Regions from separate parts of the Nonomuraea sp. NPDC003727 genome, predicted to be linked through region 1. Evidence: riboswitches for the same ligand, from Rfam matches in the RefSeq annotation. Region 1 holds a riboswitch; each other region holds the start of a gene.
What was found. Region 1 has a riboswitch for cyclic di-AMP ahead of ACWDLG_RS42420 (CHAP domain-containing protein). Riboswitches for the same ligand answer to the same signal wherever they lie in the genome.
Positions count from the first base shown of each region.

Region 2: it holds a riboswitch for cyclic di-AMP, as region 1 does, so the genes downstream of both, ACWDLG_RS36120 (C40 family peptidase) here and ACWDLG_RS42420 (CHAP domain-containing protein) in region 1, are expected to answer to the same signal.
Region 3: it holds a riboswitch for cyclic di-AMP, as region 1 does, so the genes downstream of both, ACWDLG_RS09850 (D-alanyl-D-alanine carboxypeptidase family protein) here and ACWDLG_RS42420 (CHAP domain-containing protein) in region 1, are expected to answer to the same signal.

Region 1 is NZ_JBSFNE010000032.1:56,929-64,646, reverse strand. It holds gene ACWDLG_RS42440 (GntR family transcriptional regulator) at 1-609, shown strand, start outside; gene ACWDLG_RS42435 (hypothetical protein) at 693-1,652, shown strand; gene ACWDLG_RS42430 (WD40 repeat domain-containing protein) at 1,657-2,655, shown strand; gene ACWDLG_RS42425 (RNA 2'-phosphotransferase) at 2,718-3,257, shown strand; gene ACWDLG_RS42420 (CHAP domain-containing protein) at 3,489-4,190, opposite strand; cyclic di-AMP (ydaO/yuaA leader) riboswitch at 4,206-4,340, opposite strand; gene ACWDLG_RS42415 (SEL1-like repeat protein) at 4,471-4,911, shown strand; gene ACWDLG_RS42410 (Gfo/Idh/MocA family protein) at 4,892-5,851, opposite strand; gene ACWDLG_RS42405 (aldo/keto reductase) at 5,943-6,767, opposite strand; gene ACWDLG_RS42400 (hypothetical protein) at 6,837-7,718, shown strand, end outside.
Region 2 is NZ_JBSFNE010000019.1:17,247-24,964, reverse strand. It holds gene ACWDLG_RS36135 (hypothetical protein) at 1-764, opposite strand, end outside; gene serA (phosphoglycerate dehydrogenase) at 996-2,585, shown strand; gene ACWDLG_RS36125 (hypothetical protein) at 2,914-3,036, shown strand; gene ACWDLG_RS36120 (C40 family peptidase) at 3,254-3,742, opposite strand; cyclic di-AMP (ydaO/yuaA leader) riboswitch at 3,905-4,048, opposite strand; gene ACWDLG_RS36115 (3-isopropylmalate dehydrogenase) at 4,149-5,201, shown strand; gene ACWDLG_RS36110 (branched-chain amino acid aminotransferase) at 5,411-6,508, shown strand; gene ACWDLG_RS36105 (hypothetical protein) at 6,683-7,135, shown strand; gene ACWDLG_RS36100 (dienelactone hydrolase family protein) at 7,184-7,718, opposite strand, start outside.
Region 3 is NZ_JBSFNE010000003.1:230,011-237,728, reverse strand. It holds gene ACWDLG_RS09865 (DUF692 domain-containing protein) at 1-26, shown strand, start outside; gene ACWDLG_RS09860 (hypothetical protein) at 35-520, shown strand; gene ACWDLG_RS09855 (amidohydrolase family protein) at 663-1,496, shown strand; cyclic di-AMP (ydaO/yuaA leader) riboswitch at 1,639-1,781, shown strand; gene ACWDLG_RS09850 (D-alanyl-D-alanine carboxypeptidase family protein) at 1,794-2,708, shown strand; gene ACWDLG_RS09845 (isoprenyl transferase) at 2,939-3,706, shown strand; gene ACWDLG_RS09840 (PhoH family protein) at 3,941-5,254, shown strand; gene ACWDLG_RS09835 (hypothetical protein) at 5,263-5,793, opposite strand; gene ACWDLG_RS09830 (HAMP domain-containing sensor histidine kinase) at 5,790-7,211, opposite strand; gene ACWDLG_RS09825 (response regulator transcription factor) at 7,208-7,718, opposite strand, start outside.

The DNA of each region.
Region 1 (7,718 bases):
GAGCACATCATCGAGGGGCTGTTCGCCCCCGGCCAGCGGCTGTCGGAGGAGGCCATCGGCAACGCGCTCGGCGTCTCCCGCAACACCCTCCGCGAGGCTTTCCGGCTCCTCGGCCACGAGCGGCTGCTCGACCACAAGCTCAACCGCGGCGTCTTCGTCCGCGTGCTGTCGGCCGCCGACGTCGCCGACCTCTACCAGATGCGCCGGGTTCTCGAAGGGGCCGCGGTACGGCGCACCGCCTCGCCCGAGGCGCTGGCCCTGATCAAGGAGACGGTGGAGGAGGCCGAGCGGTCCGCGCTGGCCGACCGCTGGCAGGACGTCGGCACCGCCAACAGCCGCTTCCACCAGGCGCTGGTCGCGCTCCACCGCAGCCCGCGGCTGAACGAGGCGATGCGCCAGCTGCTGGCCGAGCTGCGCCTGGTCTTCCACGTCATGAGCAATCCGCGCGCGCTGCACGAGCCGTTCGTCGAGCGCAACCGGCAGCTGCTGGAGCTGCTGGCGGCGGGGCGGGCCGACGAGGCCGGCACCTTCCTCGAGAGCTACCTCGACGACGCCGAACGGCTGCTGCTGCACGCCTACGAGCCGCTGGACGCGTCGGGCACGCGATGACCGGCTGAGCCAAGCCGTGTCCCAGCTGTGACCAACCTCTACGCCTCGCCGGCAGTCCAACCCGGTGAAGGAGGAGAGGCACCATGCGAAGGACACTTCTGGGGGCGGCGGTGGTCGCGGTGGCGGCCGCGGGACTGCCCGCCCTGGCCCACGCCGACAGTGCGGGGACGGCCGGCGCCGCGTGGGTGGGCTCGTGCGTCAGCCCGGACGAGAGCAGCCGCGCCTGCGGGGCCTGGCGGTTACGGCTGCGCTCGGGCAAGCAGGTCACGGTCGCCGACGCGGCCGCCACCTCGGTCGACGCCTACGGGCGCGCGACCGACGAGACCGGCGCGTTCGCCGTCAGCGCCGACGGCCGGTGGATCGTCTACGAGCGCAGGAGCGACCACCGCCTGGCCGTGCGCAGGGCGGCAGGCGGCCGCGTCACGCTGCTGCCCAAGTCGCTGACCAGGCTCGGCACCGACGTCCTGACGGTCCGGCTGTCGCCCTCGGGCGACCGGGTCCTGCTGGAGTACGACGACACCGACGCCAAGGAGCCCGGCAAGATCGTCACGGTGGCCACGGGGAAGATCGTGAAGCTGCCGGCGGGGGACGATCTAAAGGGCTTCAGCGCCGACGGCGACGAGGTGCTCGCCCAGCGCTACAACAACGACAACACCACGACGCTGCTCGCCGTCGGGCTGGACGGCAGCAGGTTCGCGCAGGTCCCGCCGCAGGTGGTGATCAACGCCGCCACGCGGGCGCTGGCGGCCGACGGCCGCACGGTGGCGGTGCTCGCGGGGGAGAAGCCCAGGCTGCGGCTGTACGACCTGAGCACGGACCGGCTGGCCGCGGCGGTCGACGTGCCGCTGCCCAAGGGCAGCGAGGTCTACCACGTCCAGTGGAGCGGCGCCGACCGGCTGACGGTCAAGACGCAGTCGGGCGGGGACGACAAGCCGACGGTGGTACGGGTGCTCACCGTCGACACGGCGACGGGCGCGGTCAAGCCCGTGGAGACCTTCACGTTCACCGCCAGGCAGCACGCCTGGATGACGGCGGGAGAGTGACGAGATGAAGCTCAGGATCCTGGCGGCCGTCGCCGTCGCCCTGGCGGTGCTCGGCGTGCCGGGCCAGGCCGCGGTCGCCGGCCCCGGTCAGGCGCCGGGTCACGACCGGGGACATGACCACGCCCAGAGCAGGGGCGACGCCATCCGCTACGCCTCCGCCCAGGGCTGCCCGCAGAAGGACGGCACCGTCGTGCCCTGCGGCACCTGGCGGCTGGTCTCCCACAAGGGCGAGGTCACGCCGCTGAAGGACGCGCAGCTGCGCGCGCTGGGCGCGGACGGCAAGCCTGTCGACTACGCCGTCGCGCCCGTCGCGGTCTCCGGCGACGGCACCCGGGTCGCCTACTTCGCCAAGGCCGGCCACCTGGCCGTCCGCACCGTGAAGGGCGGTGTCCGCGTGCTGCCGAAGGACGCGCTGCCACCCAGGACCAGCCAGTACGACGTGACGCTGCAGCTGTCCGACGACGGGGCCAGGCTCGCCGTCGTCGCCGGCAGGGCGCAGGTGTTCGACACCGCGACCGGCGCCAGGCTCGGGACGCTGCCCAGGAACAGCGTCTTCGTCGGCTTCAGCGGCGACGGGGAGAAGGTGCTGGCCACCATGGACGGCGCGGAGTCGGTGCTGGAGATGCACGTCTACGATCTGGCGGGCCGGCGGCTGCTGAGCGACACGCCGCCGCAGCTGGTGTCGGCCAACGGCCCGCACGCGCTGCACGCCGACGGCAGGACGATCGCGGTGCTGGTCGGGGGGACCAAGGTGAAGCTCTACGACCTGGCGGACGGCCAGGTCGTCGGAGGCCACGCGATCAAGCTGCCCAAGGAGGGCACGGTCCACAAGCTCGACTGGACCGGCGACAACCAGGTGACCCTGCACGTCTCCCAGTACCCCACGGGCAAGGCCACCAGGATGACCGTCCTGCAGCACGACGTGACCTCGGGCGCGACCAGGGTCCGCGACAGCTACTCGATGCTCACGGACACGTTCGTCTTCGCCGCCTGCGGCGGCTGAGCGCGGCCCCGCCCGCCGTACCCCCTTTGCCGGGTACGGCGGGCGGTCGGCACAATGCCCGCATGACCGACAGGACCGTGCGGATCTCCAAGTACCTGGCCAGGCACCTGCGCCACGACCCCGCCGCCATCGGGATCACGCTGGACGAGCGCGGCTGGGTGCCGATCGACGAGCTGCTGGCGGCCGCGGCCAGGCACGGCTTCCCCATCACCAGGGATGAGCTCGACACGGTGGTGGCCGACAACGACAAGCGGCGCTACGCGATCAACGGCGACCGCATCAGGGCGAGCCAGGGCCACTCCGTGCCCGTCGACCTGGGACTGGCGCCGGTGGAGCCGCCGCACGTCCTCTACCACGGCACCGTCGGGCGCAACCTGGCCGCCATCAGGCGCTCGGGCCTGCTGCCGATGACCAGGAGGCACGTCCATCTGTCGGCCGACAGGCAGACGGCGGTGCGGGTCGGCTCCCGGCGCGGCGTCCCGGTGGTGCTGGTCGTCGACGCGCGGGCGATGCACACGGCCGGTTACGAGTTCGTGGTCAGCGCCAACGGGGTGTGGCTCACCGACGCCGTGCCGGCTGCTTACCTGCGGTTCCCCGACTGATCGGTGCAGACAGGGGGATGGACGAGGGTCCTGCGGGTGGCCGGAGGGCGCGCGCGCTGAGACGGCGCCGTCGCGGCCCGGGGGAACGTTCTGCGGGGGAACGTACTGCGGGGGGAACGGGGTGGCCGGTCCGAGGGGACCGGCCCGAGCCCGTGGGTGGCCCCCGTCACCGGAGCGGCGCGTGGCCGTCCTGGCGACAGGGCCGGGGGGAATGCGGGGGAAGGGGAAGCGTCAGCCGCCGTAGCTGGGGTAGCCGTAGCCGACGACCTGCGACTTCGGACGGACACGCTGCTCGACGGCGCCGTTGCCGGTGTTGCCCTCGATCGTGCTGATCGTGCCGTCGCCGTTGTCCTTCTCGACGAAGCCGACGTGGTCGATGGAGTCGAGGCTCTTGCTGCCGTCCCAGGCGAAGAAGACGACGGCGCCAGGCTTGGGCGCGGTGCCCCAGCGCTTGTTGGCCTTGAACCACTTGGCGTGGGTCACCGTGTAGGCGTCCCAGCCGACCTGCGTGCGGGCGCCGGTCATCTCACCGACCCACGAGACGAACATCGCGCACCACGGGGCGTTGGCGTACGCGCTGACGTCGCCGCCGTCCCTGACGACCGTCTCCCTGGCGCGCTGCGATCCGACGTACCAGTTCTGGAACTTGGTTCCGCCGCCCGCGGAGTTCTCCTTGACGCCGACCTGCTTCTTGGCCTCGGTGAGAACGACGGTGGCGGAGGGGATGACCTTGGCCTCCGGTCTGGCGGCGGCGGGCCTGCCGGCCTCCTCCTTGGGCGCCTTGGCGAGGACGGCTACCCGCTGGCTCTCGGACAGCGGGAGCTTCTCGGCCTGGGCGGCGGTGGGAACGAACGAGCCGGCGATGACGACGGCGCCGAGCGCGGCATGCGCGTAGGTGAGCTTCGGGGCACGGCTACGGCTGGGCTTTGCCATGGGAAGGGGAACTCCTTGCTAGCTTCCTGCCGCTTACCGGGTTAGCTGACGGGTTCGGACGCGAAGCTGCCCTACGGCACGGTGTGCCGATTCACCCCAGAGGAAGTGGGTCCCCGGTTCCGCAAGGTGCGGATTCAGCGGTCACAGGCGAACCTGTGATGATTGCAATGACAGGCAATGTCCGGAATGCCCGGTTTATGCCTTGAGTGAGCCTAAGGTAATACACGAGGCAAGTAGCTTACAAATTGATAAAGGTCCGGCGATCATTTACGGTCAGGTCATGTCGCCACAGGACCTGTTCAACAGGGGGCTGCGGGAAGACGGACACCGTCCGGACGAAGCCCGGCGATGGTATCTCCTGGCGATCGCATCGGGCCATCCGGCCGCCGTCCAGCGGGCGGCCTTCAACCTCGCGCTGATCGAGGACGAGAGCGGCCACCTCGACGCGGCCCGCCACTGGTACGGCAGGGCCGGCACACCCAGGGCGATGTTCAACCTCGGCGTCCTGGAGGACTGCTGCGGCAACACCGACGCGGCCCGGCGCTGGTACGCCAGGGCCATCGAAACCGGCCACGAGGAGGCCGCGCCGCGCGCCATGTTCAACCTCGGCCTGCTGGAGGGCAGGGAGGGCCGCCCCGACCGGGCCCGCGCCCACTTCCGGGCGGCCGCGGGCTCCGGCCACGCCGAGGCGGCGGCCCGCGCTACCGAGCGCCTAGCCTGACCCTGGCGTCCTCCAGCATCCGCATCATCGCCAGGCTCTCGTCCAGCGGCATGACAGAGCTCTCCGTCCTGCCCTCGGCCAGCGCGGCGCGCACCTCGCGCACCTCCTCGGCGTAGCCGTTCATGGCGGGGTCCAGGACGAGCTCCTCCGGATCCACGCCCGGCCCCGACAGCACGATGCGCCGCGGCGCCCAGAACGGCGCGGCGATGTCGGCCCGCAGCCCCGTGCCCACCACGGTCGCGGTGTTGGCCAGCGGGCTGAGCAGCGAGGTTTCGACCAGCGCCCTGGTGCCGCCCGCGTAGGTGAGCAGCGCCGCCACCTCGGCGTCCACGCCGGAGGGGCCGAGCGATCCGGTGAGATGCGTCTCAGCCGGCTCGCCGAGCAGCAGCTGCGCCAGCCCGAACGGGTAGATCCCCAGGTCGAGCAGCACCCCGCCGCCGAGCGCGGGGTTCCAGAGCCGGTGCTCGGCCGCGTAAGGCTGGACGAAGCCGAACGAGGCCTGCACCGAGCGCAGCTCCCCGAACCTCTCCTCCGTCAGCAGCGCCCTGATCAGGGGATTGAAGCGCATCCACATCGCTTCCATCAGGAACACGCCCGCCTGCCTGGCCAGCTTCACCATCCGCTCGGCGTCGGCCACGCTCGCGGCGAGAGGTTTCTCACACAGCACGGCCTTGCCCGCCGCGATGGCCGCCTCGGCCACCTCCAGATGCTGGGCGTGCGGGGTGGCCACGTAGATCACGTCGACGGCGGGGTCCTGGCACAGCTGGGCGTAGGAGCCGTAGGCCGCGTCCGCGCCGAGCTCCGCCGCCAGCTCCGCGGCCCTGCCCTGGTCGCGGGAGCCGACCGCGGCCACCCGCATGCCGGGCTCCGCGGCGATCACCGCGCCGACCGTCCTGGCGATCCCGCCCGTGGCCGCGATGCCCCACGCTAACTCACGCATGACGAACCTCCCTTTCCGCGATCAATCCTCCCTTATCTCGGACATGCGAACGGCCCGCGCCGGCGGCGCGGGCCGTGCCCGTTCGGTCATGTCAGCCCATCCAGTTGAACGTGGCGGGGTCGGGACCGAGGCGCGTGCCGGTGTTCAGCGCGCCGATCGCCGCCATGTCCTCCGGGTCGAGGGTGAAGTCGAACACGTCGATGTTCTCCCTGATCCGCGAAGGGGTGACCGATTTGGGGATCACCACGTTGCCGAGCTGGACGTGCCAGCGCAGCACGACCTGCGCGGGCGACTTGCCGTGCTTGCGGCCCAGCGTGGCCAGCGCCGGATCGTCGAGCAGCCCCCTGCCCTGCCCGAGCGGGCTCCACGCCTCGGTCAGGATGCCGTTGGCCTCGTGGAAGGCGCGCAGCTCCGGCTGGGGGAAGCGGGGGTGCAGCTCGATCTGGTTGATCGAGGGGACGATCTCGGTCTCGTTCATGAGCCGCTCGAGGTGGGCGATCGTGAAGTTCGACACGCCGATCGCACGCACCCTGCCGTCCTTGTAGAGCCGCTCCATCGACTTCCACGCCTGGACGTACTTGTCCTGCGCGGGGACGGGCCAGTGGATGAGGTAGAGGTCGAGCTGGTCGAGCCCCAGCCGGGACAGGCTCGCCTCGAAGGCCGCCTCGGCCCTGTCGTGGTCGTCGTTCCACAGCTTGGTGGTGATGAACAGCTTCTCGCGCGGAACGTCCGCGCGGGCGATCGCCCGGCCCACGCCCTCCTCGTTGAAGTAGAGCCTGGCGGTGTCGATGCTGGTGTAGCCGGCCTCGATGGCGAAGGACACGGCCCGCTCCGCCTCGTCGTCGGGAACCTGCCAGACGCCGAAGCCGAGTTGCGGTATCTGCACGCCGTCGGTGTTGAGCAGCAGCGAGTTCATGTTCATCTCTCCATTGTTAACGTCGCGTTGGCTGGCACTTCGAGTGGGCGTCCTACCGTGGCGCGTGTCGTGAACGAACAGGAATCCGTGGCCTGGGTGGAGTCGCCACTTCAGATGCTCTGCGCCGTCGAGGCCCACCACGCCGGGCTGCTGGGAGACCGGACGCTGGTGGTGCCGCGCGCCGGGCTGCGCCCGCTGGCCACCACCAGGCGGGAACTGCTCAGGCTCGACCTGCCGCGCGGGCTGGAGCTGGCCGAACCCAGCGAGCGCATGCCCCGCACGCTCAACGCCGTCGGCGACGCCTTCTCCGGCCGGGTCCAGCTGCGCTGGGTCATGATCCGCCCCGGTCGCGTCGTGATCGTCGACGACGGGCTCGCCACGATCCGGCTGCTGGAGCTGCTGTCGGCCCGCCCCGCCAGGCCGCTGCTGCGGGCCCGCGCCGAGCCGAGCGCCTGGCGCACCACGCTCGGCCTGCTGGCGGCCGGACGGCTGCGCCGTACCGCCCGCAAGGGCGCGCTGTCGGTGTTCACGGCCCTTCCCGTGCCAGGCGAGCTGGCGGCGGCCGTCCGGCAGGCCGGCGTCGAGCTGGCCGGCCACGACTTCGACTGGCTGCGCGCGCAGCCGATGAGCACGCCCGGCCCCTCCGAGCGGACGGTCGTGCTCGGCACCTCCCTGGTCAGGAACGGCCTGGTGCACCGCGAGCGCTACCTGCGCTGGCTGACGGAGCTGGCGGCCGAGGAGCCGCTGGCCTACTACCCGCACCGCCGCGAGGACCCCGTCGACCTGGCCCTCATCCGCGAGCGGCCCGGCATCACCGTCCACGCCCCCGGCGTTCCAGCCGAGCTGACCCTGCGCGGCCTGTCCGCCGAGCAGCGCGTGGTCAGCCTCCCCTCGACCGCCATCAGCTCGCTGCGGGTGCTGCTCAGCCCGCGCGGCGTCGCGGTCGAGCCC
Region 2 (7,718 bases), on a different contig from region 1:
GCCTCGCTGGCCGCCAGCTGCGGCAGCCTGGCGCGAACCCCGCGGTGCAGGTCGCGGACCACGTCCTCGGCGGCCGACATGTGGACCTTGACGTGCAGCATGATGCCGGGGGCGCCCGAGGCCGTCCGCGCCTCGGAGATCCACACGTGGTGGACCAGCGGGTAGTCGGACAGCAGCAGCACGATCGCGCCGCGCAGCGCGGGCAGGATCGGGTGGGTGCACCGGCGGTAGCCGGGATCCACCTGCTGCATGGGCCCCGACAGGTGGGGGCGCGGCGCGGGGATCCACGACTGCGGCGCGGGCGCGACCTGCACGGGCGGCGCGCTCTGCAGCACCGAGCCACCGGTCGAGACCGCGGCCATGGCCCCGGTCGCGTACGCGGTGGGCATCGCGCCGGACAGCACCGGCTGAGATCCCGTCCGCGTCGAGACGAGGAAACGCTGGAGATCCTCGATCGGTACGGCTGCCGCGGCCGGGCCTGCGGCGTCGATCACGATCTCCCGCACGCCGGTGACGCGCTGGATGTCGAGGATGGTGTCGGCGTCGCAGGCCGACAGCGAATGGCCGCCCCGGTGCCGTGCGTAGGTTTGGGGCCCGGTATAACCGAGCAGGACGCGGTCACCGACCTGGGTCGTGCCCAGGACGACGGAGCGGTCAGGGCGCACGGCGACCAGGATTCCCCTGTCGGCGAGTGCGGCCAGCAGCAGGTGCGGACTGCCGTGCTGGACGAGCACGTCGGCGAGAGCGGGGTTCCCGATGCTCATAGGGTGAACGATAGGTAGTAGCCCACGGCTTATCAGGCTAATAGCGAAGAAATCTCCCGATCAAGACAAAGTTGGCTGCGGTCGGGATGAGTTCCCGGGGGGTGGGTACCGGGCTCGCCCAGATCCTGAGACCCTCGTGAATGCGTTCACAAGCCTAGATAGACTCAGAGAGATCCGAGGGGCCCGCTGACGTGTCCCTCAGCCCGTCGCATGCCCGAAGGATCCATCACAGTGAACAAGCCCGTCGTTCTGGTCGCAGAGGAGCTGTCGGAAGCAGGTCTCGCGGTGCTCGGCGCCGACTTCGAGGTCCGTCACACCGATGGCGCCGACCGCTCGCAGTTCCTGCCCGCGCTCGCCGACGTGGACGCGCTCATCGTCCGTTCCGCCACCCAGGTGGACGCCGAGGCCATCGCCGCGGCGCCGAAACTGCGCGTCGTCGCCCGCGCGGGTGTCGGTCTCGACAACGTCGACGTCGAGGCGGCGACGAAGGCCGGCGTCATGGTCGTGAACGCGCCGACCTCCAACATCACCAGCGCCGCCGAGCAGACGATCGCACTCATCCTCGCCAGCGCCCGCAACACCGCGCAGGCCCACGCCGCGCTCAAGAACGGCGAGTGGAAGCGGTCCAAGTACACCGGCGTCGAGCTCGACGAGAAGATCGTCGGCATCCTCGGCCTCGGCAAGATCGGCCAGCTCGTGGCCCAGCGGCTGCAGCCGTTCGGCGTCGAGCTGATCGCCTACGACCCCTACCTGCCGCCGGCCCGCGCCGCGGCGATGGGCGTCAAGCTGGTCAGCCTCGAGGAGGTCATCAGGACCGCCGACTTCATCACCGTGCACCTGCCGAAGTCGAAGGAGACCCTGGGTCTCATCGGCGACAAGGAGCTGCACGAGGTCAAGCCGTCGGTGCGCATCATCAACGTGGCCCGCGGCGGCATCGTCGACGAGGCCGCGCTCTACTCCGCGATCAAGGAAGGGCGCGTGGCAGGCGCGGGCCTGGACGTGTTCGCCAAGGAGCCCTGCACCGACAGCCCGCTGTTCGAGCTGGACCAGGTCGTCGCCACCCCGCACCTCGGCGCCTCCACCCACGAGGCCCAGGAGAAGGCCGGCACCCAGGTCGCCCGCAGCGTCAAGCTGGCCCTCGCCGGCGAGTTCGTGCCCGACGCGGTCAACGTCCAGGGCGGCGTCGTCGCCGAGGACGTCAAGCCGGGCCTGCCGCTGGCCGAGAAGCTGGGCCGCGTCTTCACCGCGCTCGCCGGTGAGACCGCCACCAAGCTCGACATCGAGGTCCGTGGCGAGATCGCCGCGCAGGACGTGCGGGTGCTGGAGCTGGCCGCGCTCAAGGGCGTCTTCACCGACATCGTCGAGGACGCCGTCACCTACGTCAACGCGCCGCTGCTGGCCAAGGAACGCAGCCTGACCGTCGAGCTGGTCACCAGCTCCGAGAGCCCCGACTGGCGCAACGTCGTCGGCGTGCGCGGTGTGCTGGCCGACGGCCGCACCGTCTCGGTGTCGGGCACGCTGTCGGGGCCGCGCCAGATCACCAAGATCGTCGAGGTCAACGGCTACGAGATGGAGATCGAGCCGACCGACCACCTGGCCTTCTTCACCTACACCGACCGGCCCGGCATCGTCGGCGTCGTGGGTCACCTGCTCGGCGAGAAGGGCATCAACATCGCCTCCATGCAGGTGGCGCGGGACGTCAAGGGCGGCAAGGCGCTGATCGCGCTGACCGTCGACTCGGCGATCCCGTCGGACGTGATGGACCAGATCGTGGCGGAGATCGGCGCCGACAGCGGGCGCTCGGTCGACCTGTCCGATTGACGCTTCCCATGGAGAACGCCCTTCCGCCGCTCGGCGGGAGGGCGTTCTTTCTTTCCGCTGCCGTCTCGCATCGTGAGATATTCGGACGTCCAACGAGACAGCCTGGACCGTGCCAGGTACTTTGGTAGGGATGCGCTGGGTACTCGTACTTATTACCTGCCGCGACGGGGCCTGTTAGGGCAGGTCGACTACCCGTCGCGGTGAGCGGCGTTGCGTCGGCCTTAAGTCCCCTTTCGTCCGGTCCGTGATCCGGACCGCACGAGACCAGGCCCGGTCGGATTCGCGACCGGGATCCGACGTCCGATTTCACTCGCGTCCGCGAAACGAGATGAGCCACGTGTACGACATGTATCCATGGAACCGCGCCGACGACCACGAGGAAGAGGCCGCGCAGGCCCTCCAGACCGCCCTGGACCGCAGGGACAACGGCGGTTCCCCCTTCCCCGGCTGAGCGGGACCGCCCCTTTCCCCGCTGGGCGGGACACCACCCTTCCCCCGCTGGGTGGGACCACCCTTTTCCCCTGGGGGCGCCGGCCGGCTTCCCCCGTTGAGCGGGACCACCCGGTGGAGGTCCCCCTGCTCCACCGGGGAGACCCCGGATCCCCCTCCGGGCGCGCGTCAGCCCGGAAACCGCCTCCGGTTCCCGGGCTGACGCGCGCTCCGACGGGTCAGAACGTGGCTCGTAGCCCCACGGGCGCGGACGAGGACTTCGCCTCGACGAGTCGCGCCTGCTGCTTCACGCCCTTGGGGTCGGGCCGTACCGCGCCGACGAACGCCTGGCGCCGCCACGCGCTGAGCTTCTCCTCCTTCACCACGTCACCGCTGTGCGGCGCGTGCACCATGTAGCCGGGCTTGGAGATCATCCCGACGTGGCCCAGTCCGCTGAAGAAGACCAGGTCGCCGGGCTTCAGGTTGTTCCACGTGATCTTCTTGTCGTACGCCTGGTACTGGTCGGCGGCCACGCGAGGAAGCTCGATCCCCGCCTTCTTGTAGGCCTTCATCGTCAGTCCTGAGCAGTCGTAGCCGTTCGGCCCGGTGCCGCCCCAGACGTACGGCGTGCCCCGCTTGGCCATCGCGAAGTCGAGCGCGATCTGCCATGCGGGCTTGGGTGCCTTCTCGAGCTGGGCCTTCTTGATGTCCGCTCCGGTGAGGGTCACCGTACGAGCGGGGTCGTCCTGGACGGGCCGGTCGGTGCCGGGTTCGGCCGTGACCGGCTGCTTCAGGGCGGGGGCGGGGGCGGCCGACGCGGGGGAGGCGGCGGCGATACCTGTGGCGAGGAGGCCGCCGACGACGGCAGCCGTGATGATGCGAGACAGGGGAATGTCCTTCCACGGGGCCGACCGGGTTAGCTGACGGGCTCGGGCGTGGAAGCCGCCCTACGGCATGGGGGTGCCGATTCGCCCCAGGGGGAATGGGTCCCCGGCTCCGTGCGAACGTCGCACCGGATTAGGCTGGCCGAGACTCTAACGAAAGGGTCAAAAGACCGCAAACACGACAAAACGCCGTGTCCGGAAAGTGAGATCAGGTGTTCGCCAGCCGAGACGACCCGGTAAGGTACCGGCCATGGAGTCGCGCAACATTCGTCTGGCCGTCATCCCCGGTGACGGGATCGGCACCGAGGTCGTCGCCGAGGGGCTCAAGGTCCTGGAGGCGGTCGGCGCCAAGATCGAGACCACCCACTACGATCTGGGCGCCACTCGCTACAACGCCACCGGCGAAACCCTGACCGACGAGACCCTGCAGGAGCTGCGCGGCTACGACGCCATCCTGCTCGGCGCGATCGGCGACCCCAGTGTCCCGCCGGGCGTCCTCGAGCGTGACCTGCTGCTGCGGCTCCGCTTCGAGCTCGACCACTACGTCAACCTGCGTCCGGTGAAGCTCTTCCCCGGCGTGACGACCCCGCTGGCCGACACCCGCCCCGAAGACATCGACATGATCGTCGTGCGCGAGGGCACCGAGAGCCTCTACGCGGGCGCCGGCGGCGTGCTGCGTCGCGGCACCCCGCACGAGATCGCCACCCAGGAGTCGCTCAACACCGCCTTCGGCGTCGAGCGCGTGGTCCGCTACGCCTTCGCCAAGGCCGCCGAGCGCCCCCGCAAGAAGCTCACGCTGGTCCACAAGACCAACGTGCTGACCTACGCCGGCGACCTGTGGATGCGCACCGTCAACCGGGTGGCCGCCGAGTTCCCCCAGGTCACGACCGACTACCAGCACATCGACGCGGCCTCGATGTTCTTCGTCAGCCAGCCCGAGCGCTTCGACGTGATCGTCACCGACAACCTCTTCGGCGACATCATCACCGACATCGGCGCCGCCATCGCCGGCGGCATCGGGCTGGCCGCCAGCGGCAACATCAACCCCGACCGGACCGCGCCCAGCATGTTCGAGCCGGTCCACGGCAGCGCGCCCGACATCGCCGGCCAGGGCAAGGCCGACCCCACCGCCACGATTCTGTCGGTGGCCATGATGCTCGACCACCTCGGCCTGACCGAGGAGGCGGCCCGCGTCGAGCAGGCCGTGGCCGACGACATCGTGGAGCGCCTCACCGGACGGGCCGGCCGTACGACGCACGAGATCGGTGACGACATCACCGCACGAGTAGCCGGCGGCGCCTGACCGCCTGCCACTCCAGCACCATAGGCGGCCTGGCGCCCTTCGGCCGGGTCCATACTGTCCGGGATCCGGCGAGCGCGTAGCCGCCTGGATACCACAATCAGCGCCTGGCGGCTCGCGAGAACGCCAGGCGTTTGCTGTAAGTTCCCGTTACCCGGTTCATCGCAAAATGGACTCAGGGCAAATCTCGCGGAAAGAGAAGGATTTCTGTCATGACCACCGCTCAGAAGCTCAGCTTCGATGTGCAGCTCTCCGACCACGCTCGCACCGCTGCGGAGCGCGAGCAGGTACTGGCGAACCCGGGGTTCGGACAGACCTTCACCGATCACATGATCTCGATCGACTACACCGAGGGCAGGGGCTGGCACGACGCGCGGCTCACGCCGTACGGGCCGCTCGTCCTCGACCCCGCCACCTCCGTCTTCCACTACGCGCAGGAGCTGTTCGAGGGGCTCAAGGCCTACCGCCAGGCCACCGGGTCGATCGTGACGTTCCGGCCCTACGCGAACGCCGGCCGCTTCAACGCCTCCTGCGTCCGCATGGCCATGCCGGAACTGCCCGAGGACACCTTCGTCGAGTCGCTCGACCTGCTCGTCCAGGCCGACCGCGACTGGGTGCCCACCACCGAGGGACACAGCCTCTACCTGCGGCCCTTCATCATCGCGACGCAGGTGGGGCTGGGCGTCAACTACCCGTCCAAGAGCTACCGGTACATGGTCATCGCCTCCCCCGCCGCCTCCTACTTCAGCGGCGGCGTGAAGCCGGTGTCGGTGTGGCTGTCCACCGAGTACACCCGCGCCGCCCCCGGCGGCACCGGCGCCGCCAAGTGCGGCGGCAACTACGCGGCCGCCTTCGTCGCCCAGCGTCAGGCCGTCGAGCAGGGCTGCGACCAGGTGGTCTGGCTCGACTCCAACGAGCACAGGTACGTCGAGGAGATGGGCGGGATGAACCTGTTCTTCGTCTTCGGCAACAAGCTCTTCACCCCCGAGCTGACCGGCACCCTGCTGCCCGGCATCACCCGCGACTCCATCCTCTCCCTGGCCGCCGACCTCGGCCTCGAAGCCGAGGAGGGCCGCCTGTCCATCGAGGAATGGCAGGCGGGCTGCGAGTCGGGCGAGCTCACCGAGGTGTTCGCGTGCGGCACGGCGGCGGTCGTGACGCCGGTCGGGTCGGTCAAGGGCGCGGACCGCGCCTGGACGATCGGCGACGGCACCCCCGGCCCCGTGACCATGAAGGTGCGCGAGGAACTGCTCGGCATCCAGTACGGCACCCGCCCCGACACCCACAACTGGATCCACAAGCTCTCCTGACGAGGAGACAGGCCTGCCGCCGCGGGGCTCCGGTCCGTCCTTCGGGTCGACCGGAGCCCCGCCTCGCGTAGGCCCACCCGTTGCCAGGGAATCTCCCTCGGAGACGAGAAGGCACGCTCCGCCCGGCGTTCAGAGAGACGATGGTCTTGAGCGGCGCCGCCCGAGGGGGAGCTCATGCACTGGCACTGTTACAGCTGGGTGGGGGTGGGCGACGAGCTGTGGCGGGAGGCGGAGCGCCGCCCCGTGCCGGGGACGGGCCGGCCGCCGGGGACCACCCATCCGCTTCCCGAACCTGACCCGGCCCTGTTCAGCCGCTCGCACCTGCCGCCCATGCGGACCGGCGACTGGCTGTTGAAGCCCCGCTCGCGGATCTCGCTCACCGGCGACGAGGTGGGCCAGGTGCTGGCCTGGCTGCGCGCCCAGTACGCGCACGCGGAAGGGTCGTTCCTGCGGCCTGACCAGGAGGCGCGGATCGGAGTGGAGTACCGGCTGGAGGAGGCGGCCGACCTGCTGGCGCGCGGGGTGGACGTGCAGTGGGGGATCTGGCTCCAGGGCGGCCGCTATCTGTGTCTCGGCGTCGTCTGCTGCCCTCACGCGCAGCTGCCCCACCCCTGTCCGGCGAGGTGAGCGCGCCCCACGCGCAGCTGCCCCGCCCCCTCCGGCGAGGTGAGCCCGTCACGTTTCGCTGGTGAGACCGGCGTGCGTGCCGACGAAGTCAAGCGTCCGGCGCCACGCGTCGGCCGTCGCGTCCGCGAAGTCGCGGGCGGCGAGCTCGAAGAAGCCGTGCGGCGCGCCGGGGTAGGTGACGAACTCGTGCGGGCATCCGGCCGTGGTCAGAGCCTCGGCGAAGGCGTCGACCGTGGCGGGCGGGATGGCCTCGTCCGCTCCGCCCCAGAGGGCCAGGATGGGGGCGGTCAGGTCGGCGGCGAGCTGGGTGGGGCCGGGCGCGCCGTTGATCGCGTCGGGGAACCCGTAGAAGCCGACGGCGCCCGCCAGCCCGAACCGCGCGGCGGCGGAACGGAAGGCCTGGCGCCCGCCGAAACAGAAACCGAGCGAGAAGAGCGACCGGGCCCCGATCGACCGCACGTGCTCGGCCGCCGCATTGATGTCGGCGTCCAGTCCCGCGGGGGTGAGACGGACCAGATGCGGCATGAGGACGGCCATGTCGTCGAATTCGGCACCGCGACTGCGGTAATCGACGCCGGCGGTG
Region 3 (7,718 bases), on a different contig from region 1:
GCGCCCGCCGCCTGGCGACCTCGTAGGACCGGGCATGGAGGGTCACGGCAGCGTGCAGGCGGGGAGCGGGTCGCAGGCGCTGAGGGAGGCCGGGCCGGAGGAGGTGACGGAGGTGTCGGGAGTGTCGGGGGAGCTGTCGCGGGGTGCCGCGGGGCCCGAGCGGTCGCTGGAGGACGTCAGGGCGCGGCTGGGGGAGGCGCAGGCGAGCGTGGTCGCGGCGCTGGTCGCGGGTGGCGCCCCGCCCGCCGGATTCGACCAGGTACGGCTGGCCGTCCAGGCGCGCAGCCTGCTCGCCAAGCGGCGCGGCATCGTGGCGAGGCTGCGCCCCGACGCCGCCGCGGCAGCGGGGGCCGCGCTGGTGGCCGAGTTCGCCGCCTACGCCGCCGCCCGTACCGAGCCCCCGGCCCGCTACCGTGCCGACGCCGACGACTTCGCCGACTGGCTGCGCGCCCGAGGGATCCTCCACGACCCGCCACCGCGCCGCCGCGGGCGCCTGCCGTTCCCCTGGCGCCGCCGCTGAACCGGGGGACACCCCCCACAGTGCGGGTCGGCCACCCTTCGCCTCGCAGCGGCCCGAGCCTCGGTCCTGCCGTTCTTCCTGGGGCCGCGGTGAGTCCCGGGGAGCTCTTGCCGAGGTCGGCCAGACATCCTATGTTTGCCGCGTGATAGTCGACGCCCACCAGCACTTCTGGAACCTGGAGACCGGCGCCTACTCCTGGCCCACTCCCGACCTGCCGGCGATCCACCGCACCTTCGGCCCCGCGGACCTGGCGCCCGAGCTGGCCGCCGCGGGCGTCGACCGGACGGTCGTGGTCCAGGCCGACGACTCCTTCTGGGAGACCGACGCCATGCTGGCCCACGCCGACGCCCACGACTTCATCGCCGGGGTCGTCGGATGGGTGCCCCTCGACCGCCCGGAGGAAGCCGCCCGAGCGCTCGAGCGCTACACCAGACATCCGAAGTTCGTCGGCGTCCGGCACCTCATCCACACCGAGCCCGATCCCGACTGGCTGATCGGGGAAGCGGTGCTCGACGGGCTCGGACTGCTGGCCGAGGCGGGCGTGCCGTTCGACGTGGTCTCGCTGCTGCCCCGGCATCTGGAGCACGTCGTCACGATCGCCGAGCGGCACCCCACGCTCAACCTCGTCATCGACCACCTGTCCAAGCCCAGGATCGCCGCCGGTGAGCTGGAGCCGTGGGCGTCGCTGCTGCGCGCCGCCGCCGCCTGCCCCACCGTGTACGCCAAGGTGTCGGGCCTGGTCACCGAGGCCGACCACGCCCGCTGGACCGTGGCGGACCTGCGGCCCTACGTGGAGCACGCGGTCGAGGTGTTCGGGCCGGACCGGCTGATGTTCGGCAGCGACTGGCCCGTCTCGCTGCTGGCGGCCGACTACCGGACGGTCTTCACGGTGTACGGGGCGCTTCTCGGGGGGATCGACCGCGACAAGGTGCTCGGCGGGAACGCCGCCCGTTTCTACGGCTTGAGCGCGATGTAGCGGCCCGTCGCAGGCCGGAGGTTCGCGGCTATTTGCGTGGTTTATGCTATTTTGCTACTTTTGGGCCGTTGTGCAACGAGCTGTGACATGTTCGTTGCCGTTTCATTGCCCGGACCGCGCGTCATCTCAGGCCAGTCCGCCGGACGCGCGGCCGCCGAATCCGTATCCACGGAGCCGGGGACCCACTTCCCTTGGGGTGAATCGAGCGCCCGCTCAGCGGCGCCCGTAGGGCACTTCCCAGCCCGAACCCGTCAGCTAACCCGGTAGGCGGCATGGAAGCCAAGGAGCAGACCCTTCATGCCCACGCATCTCACCTACCGGCTGGGACGCGCGCTGCTCGGCGCCGTCATCACCGCTGGCTCCGTGACCGCGGTCGCCACCGGTGCGCAGGCCGCCCCCCAGCCCGGCGTCGTGTCGCCGGTCTCCCGGACCCACGCTCCGGCCGCCGCCGCGGACGCCCCGGCGGTGCTCGGCCGGGCCGCCCACCTGATCGACGCCAGGACCGGCAAGGTCTACTTCAGCAAGAAGGCCGATCGGCGCATGCCGGTGGCCAGCATCACCAAGGTGATGACCGCCTACACCGTGCTGAAGGAGGCCAAGCCCACGGACGTGGTCAAGGTCACCTCCGCTGACGTGCGCTACGCCTCGAAGGGCGGCGCCTCCGTGGCGTACCTGCGCGCCGGCGACCGGCTCACCGTGGAGGAGATGCTCTACGCCCTGATGCTGCCCTCCGGCGCGGACGCCGCCCACGCGCTGGCCCGCTCGTACGGGCCCGGTGTCGACGCCTTCACGGCGAAGATGAACGCCAACGCCCGCGCGCTCGGGATGAAGGACTCGCTGTACGTCAACCCCGACGGGATGCCCGCCAAGGGCGGCGGCTACTCCACCGCGCGCGACCAGGTACGGCTCGCCCAGGCCGCGCTGGACAACAAGACGATCAAGAAGGTCGGCTCCACCCGGTACCGCTCGCTCCCCGAGACGGCGGAGCACGGCGCCTACTCCTGGCGCAACACCAACCGCCTCCTCGGCACGCCGGGCGCCGTCGGCCTGAAGACCGGCTTCACGCGCGCCGCGGGCTACACCCTCGCCTTCGCGGCCGAGCGTGACGGCCATCGGCTGGTCGGCGTGATCCTGGGAGAGTCCAGCTCCAGCCGCCGCTTCGACACCGCCGAGGCGCTTGTCGACTGGGCGGCGACCAGCGGCAGGCTCTGACCGGCGGGGCGCACGCGCCCCCATGGTCCCGCCGCGTCCGACCACCGCCCGCGGCGACGGATGTGGCGAGCGGGCCGGACGGTTCCACCGTGGCGCTGGAGGCGGCACCGGATCGCCGACAGCTCGCCAGGAATCCGCCTAAGGGGGCCAGCAGTCTCGAAAGGCGGTGATAATTGCCTGTTAGGTCGTGAGTCGACCACTAAGGCACAGCACCGCTGGGGAGGAACTCCGTGGGCCTGCGCGATCTGGTCTACCGGCTGTACGAGCGCCGGTTGGAGGCCAAGCTGTCCGCCGACAGCGGCGACTTCCCCCGCCATGTCGGGGTCATCATCGACGGCAACCGCCGTTGGGCGCGCGCGATGGGCATGCGCGACGTCAGCAAGGGACACAGGAAGGGCGCCGACAAGATCTCGGAGCTGCTCACCTGGTGCCGTGAGGCGGGCGTGGAGGTCGTCACGGTCTGGATGCTGTCCAGCGACAACCTCAACCGGCCGAAGGAGGAGCTGGAGCCGCTCCTGAGGATCATCGAGGACGTCACCCAGGAGCTCGTGGCCGAGGGCTGGCGCATCATCCCCGTCGGCGCGCTCGACCTCCTCCCCGACCAGACGGCGAATGTCCTGAAAACCGCGAAAGAAACCACATCGCACCGTCCCGGGCTGATTGTGAACGTTGCGGTTGGGTATGGAGGAAGACGTGAGATTGCCGATGCGGTGCGCTCACTCCTCCAGGAGCACGCAAGTAGGGGGGCGAGCATCGAGGACCTGGTCGAGGTCCTCGATGTGGAGCACATCGCGGAGCATCTCTACACTCGCGGTCAGCCCGATCCCGACCTCCTCATCAGGACGTCGGGCGAGCAACGACTGTCAGGCTTCCTGCTCTGGCAGAGCGCCCACTCCGAGTTCTACTTCTGCGAGGCCTACTGGCCTGACTTCCGCAGGGTCGACTTCCTGCGGGCGCTGCGCGACTACGCCGCGAGACACCGGCGTTACGGCTCCTGAGACATGTTCACGAACAGCACGTGAACAGACGCTTGGCCGCTTCGGCGGCGGGTATCCAGGACCTAACGTTGGAAGTGGCCGACCACAGGCCGGTCACTCCGGAGAGGGCCCGCCTTTGCGCACTGACCTGCCGAGGGGGGCCGGTACCCGGCGCCCCACGCGGGGCGCGGGCCCGGTCCGAATTCCCGCCTCGTCTGCAGGGCGCCCCTTCCACGGGCGCCCGGGGGAGAACGTGTGGCAGTGTCCTCGAGCAACAACTCCACCACCAAGCGCACCTACGTGCTGGACACCTCGGTCCTGCTCGCCGACCCGGCGGCGATGACCCGCTTCGCCGAGCATGAGATCGTCCTTCCGATCGTCGTGATCACGGAGCTGGAGGCCAAGCGGCACCATCCCGAGCTCGGCTACTTCGCACGCAAGGCACTGCGCTACCTCGACGACCTGCGGGTGCAGCACGGCAGGCTCGACGAGCCGATGCCGACAGGCGAGGGCACGATCAGGGTCGAGCTGAACCACAGCGACCCCTCGATCCTGCCGGTCGGGTTCAGGCTGGGCGACAACGACACCCGCATCCTCACCGTGGCGCGCACGCTCGCCGCCGAGGGCAAGGACGTCGTGCTGGTGTCCAAGGACCTGCCGCTGCGGGTGAAGGCCGCCTCCATCGGCCTGTCGGCCGAGGAGTACCGCGCCGAGCTGGTCATCGAGTCGGGCTGGACCGGCATGGCCGAGGTCCAGGTCACCACCGACCACGTGGAGACGCTGTTCGAGCACGGCTCCGCCGACCTGGAGGAGGCGCGCGAGCTGCCCACCCACACCGGCCTGCGGCTGCTGTCGGCCAGGGGCTCCGCGCTCGGCAGGGTGCTGCCCGACAAGTCCGTACGGCTGGTCCGCGGCGACCGGGAGGCCTTCGGCCTGCACGGCCGCTCGGCCGAGCAGCGCATCGCCCTCGACCTGCTCATGGACCCCGAGGTGGGCATCGTGTCCCTCGGCGGCAGGGCGGGCACCGGCAAGTCGGCCCTGGCGCTCTGCGCCGGCCTGGAGGCCGTCCTGGAGCGCCGCCAGCACCGCAAGGTCGTGGTCTTCCGCCCGCTCTACGCGGTCGGCGGCCAGGAGCTCGGCTACCTGCCGGGCAGCGAGGGCGAGAAGATGGGCCCGTGGGCGCAGGCCGTCTACGACACGCTGAGCGCGGTGACCACGCCCGAGGTGATCGAGGAGGTCCTCGACAGGGGCATGCTGGAGGTCCTGCCGCTCACCCATATCCGCGGCCGCTCGCTCCACGACGCCTTCGTGATCGTGGACGAGGCGCAGTCGCTGGAGCGCGGGGTGCTGTTGACGGTGCTGAGCAGGATCGGCGCCAACTCCCGCGTCGTGCTGACCCACGACATCGCCCAGCGCGACAACCTCAGGGTCGGCCGGCACGACGGCGTGGTGGCGGTGGTGGAGAAGCTCAAGGGCCATCCGCTGTTCGCCCACATCACGCTGACCAGGTCCGAGCGCTCGCCGATCGCGGCGCTGGTGACCGAGATGCTGGAGGACATCACCCTGTAGAGCGGTGATCAGGAGGGCGCACCCGCGGGGGTCAGGTCGTGGAACTCCGCGCAGGTGCGCCTTCCCGTCGTCGACGAGGCCGACACGGTCCTGGTGATGTTGACCTGCACCTTGGCGATCTCGGGGCGCAGCCGCGCGGTGCAGACGATCTGGGCGAGCGCCGCCCGGCTCAGCTCCCGCTCGCCGGTGAGGGTGACGTACAGGACGAGGCTCTTGTTGTCCGGGTCCATGCGCTGGGTCCGCTGGCCGATGGGCTCGGCGTCCACGGCCTGGTAGCGCATGCCGTACAGGTCGGTGTCCTGGCCGGACTCGACGGGATGGTTGGCGAGGTCCATGAGCGTGCGCATCAGGTCTTCGGGGGTCTTGCTGGCGACCCTGACCTCCTGCAGCGCCAGGCGGCCCTTCTTGATGAGGTAGACCTTGGCCCAGATCGGCTCGGTGCTGATCACGGGCGCCGAGGTGAGGACGGTGACCGGGGTGGGCGTGATGCCGCACCCGGTGAGCGTCAGCAGAACCAGCAGGATCCAGGCGCGTCTCATGCGTGCGGCAGCCAGACCGTGAAGAGGGTGCCGGGGCGCTGCGCGCGCACCGAGATCGTGCCGCCGTGCAACTGGGCGTTGGCCCGCGCGATGGACAGGCCGAGCCCGCTGCCCTGGCTGCGGACGCGCCCCGTGCCCGCCTTGAAGAAGCGGTCGAAGACGTGCGGGATGGCCTCGGCGGGGATGCCGTCGCCGTGGTCGCGCACCTTCACCTCCAGCCCGTTCATGGTGCTGCGGGCGGTGACCAGCACCGGCGGGCCACCGTGTTTGAGGGCGTTGCCCACCAGGTTGGCGACGATGACGTCGAACCTGCGGGGGTCGAGGTTGACGACGGCTCCGGTGGGCGCCTGCACGCTGACCCGCTCGCTCCAGCCGCGCACCTCCAGGCTGTCGCTGATGGCGTCGGCGACGTCGACGGACTCCAGCGCCAGCGTGGCCGTTCCCGCGTCGAACCTGCTGACCTCGATGAGGTGCTCCACCAGCTCCCTCAGCCGCTCCATCTCCGACAGCACCAGCCTGACGGCCTTCGCGGGCTGTTCGGGCAGGCGGTCGGCCTCCTCCGCGAGCATGTCGGCCACCGCGGTCATCGCGGTGAGCGGGGTGCGCAGCTCGTGGGAGACGTCGGCGACGAACCTGCGTGACATGGCCTCCAACGCGCGCAGCTCCGAGACGCTCAGCTCCAGCGCCGCGGCGGCGTCGTTGAAGTGCGCCGTCAGCTCCGACAGCTCGTCCTTGCCCCGGACCGGCAGCCGCGTGTCCAGCCGGCCGCGGCCGAGCGCCTGGGCGGCCGCGCTGAGCCTCCCCACGGGAAGCAGCACGTGCCTGGCGGACACCAGGGCCACGGTCAGCGCGATCAGCAGGGTGATGGCGCCGGCCTGGGCGAAGGCGTCCCTGAGGTTGGACAGCGTCCGCTCCTCCTCGGCCAGCGACACGTACTCGTAGACCAGCAGCCCGGTCGGCCTGGGGACGTCGTCGGTCCCGGCGCGGTAGACCTGCGTGCCGAGGACGAGCCAGAGCTCGCCGTCGATGATCCTGCGCTGGCTGACCAGCTTGCGCAGCGCCTGGCCGCGCAGCTCTCCCGACACGTCGTCGGGGCCGAACGCGCCCGTCTCGTCGCGGTAGTAGAGGCCCTGGTACTCCAGGAGCGCGTGGCGGTCGGGCCCGGACAGGGCGTTGGCGAGGTTGTTCAGCTCCTCGCCGCTCGGCGGCACCTCGCCGGGGCGCAGCTCGCCGACGGCGAAGTCGATGCGCCGCAGGTCCTTGGTGAGGTCGTCGACGGCGTTCCTGGTGGTCCTCTCGATCAGCGCGCCCTTGGCCAGCCCGAAGCCGATGCCCGCGACCAGGGCGGAGGCGGCGACGGCGACGAGGGTGAAGGTGATGACGAGCCGGCCGCGCAGGCCGGTGAGAAACGCGATCACGGCGGGCTGAACCGGTAGCCGAATCCCCGCACGGTGTGGATGAACGTCGGCTCGGCGGGCCTGGGCTCGATCTTCGCGCGCACCCGCTGGACGCAGGCGTCGACCAGGCGGGAGTCGGCTACGTGGGTGTGGTCCCAGACCGCGCGCAGCAGGTAGCGCCGGTTGAGCACCTGGCCGGGGTGGCGGACCAGCTCCAGCAGCAGCCGCAGCTCGGTGGGCGTGAGGTGGATCTCCTTGCCCGCCAGGCTGACCTTGAGCGCGCCCCTGTCGACGACCAGGTCGCCGAAGGTGATGCGGTCGGAGGTGGCCGACTCGGCCCTGCGCAGGATCGCCCTGATGCGCGCGTCGAGCACGCGCGGCTCGACCGGCTTGACCACGTAGTCGTCGGCGCCCGCCTCCAGGCCGACGACCACGTCGAGGTCGTCGCCCCTGGCTGTGAGAATGATGACGGGCAACTGGTCGAGCTTGCGGATACGCCGGCACACCTCGACGCCGTCGATGCCGGGG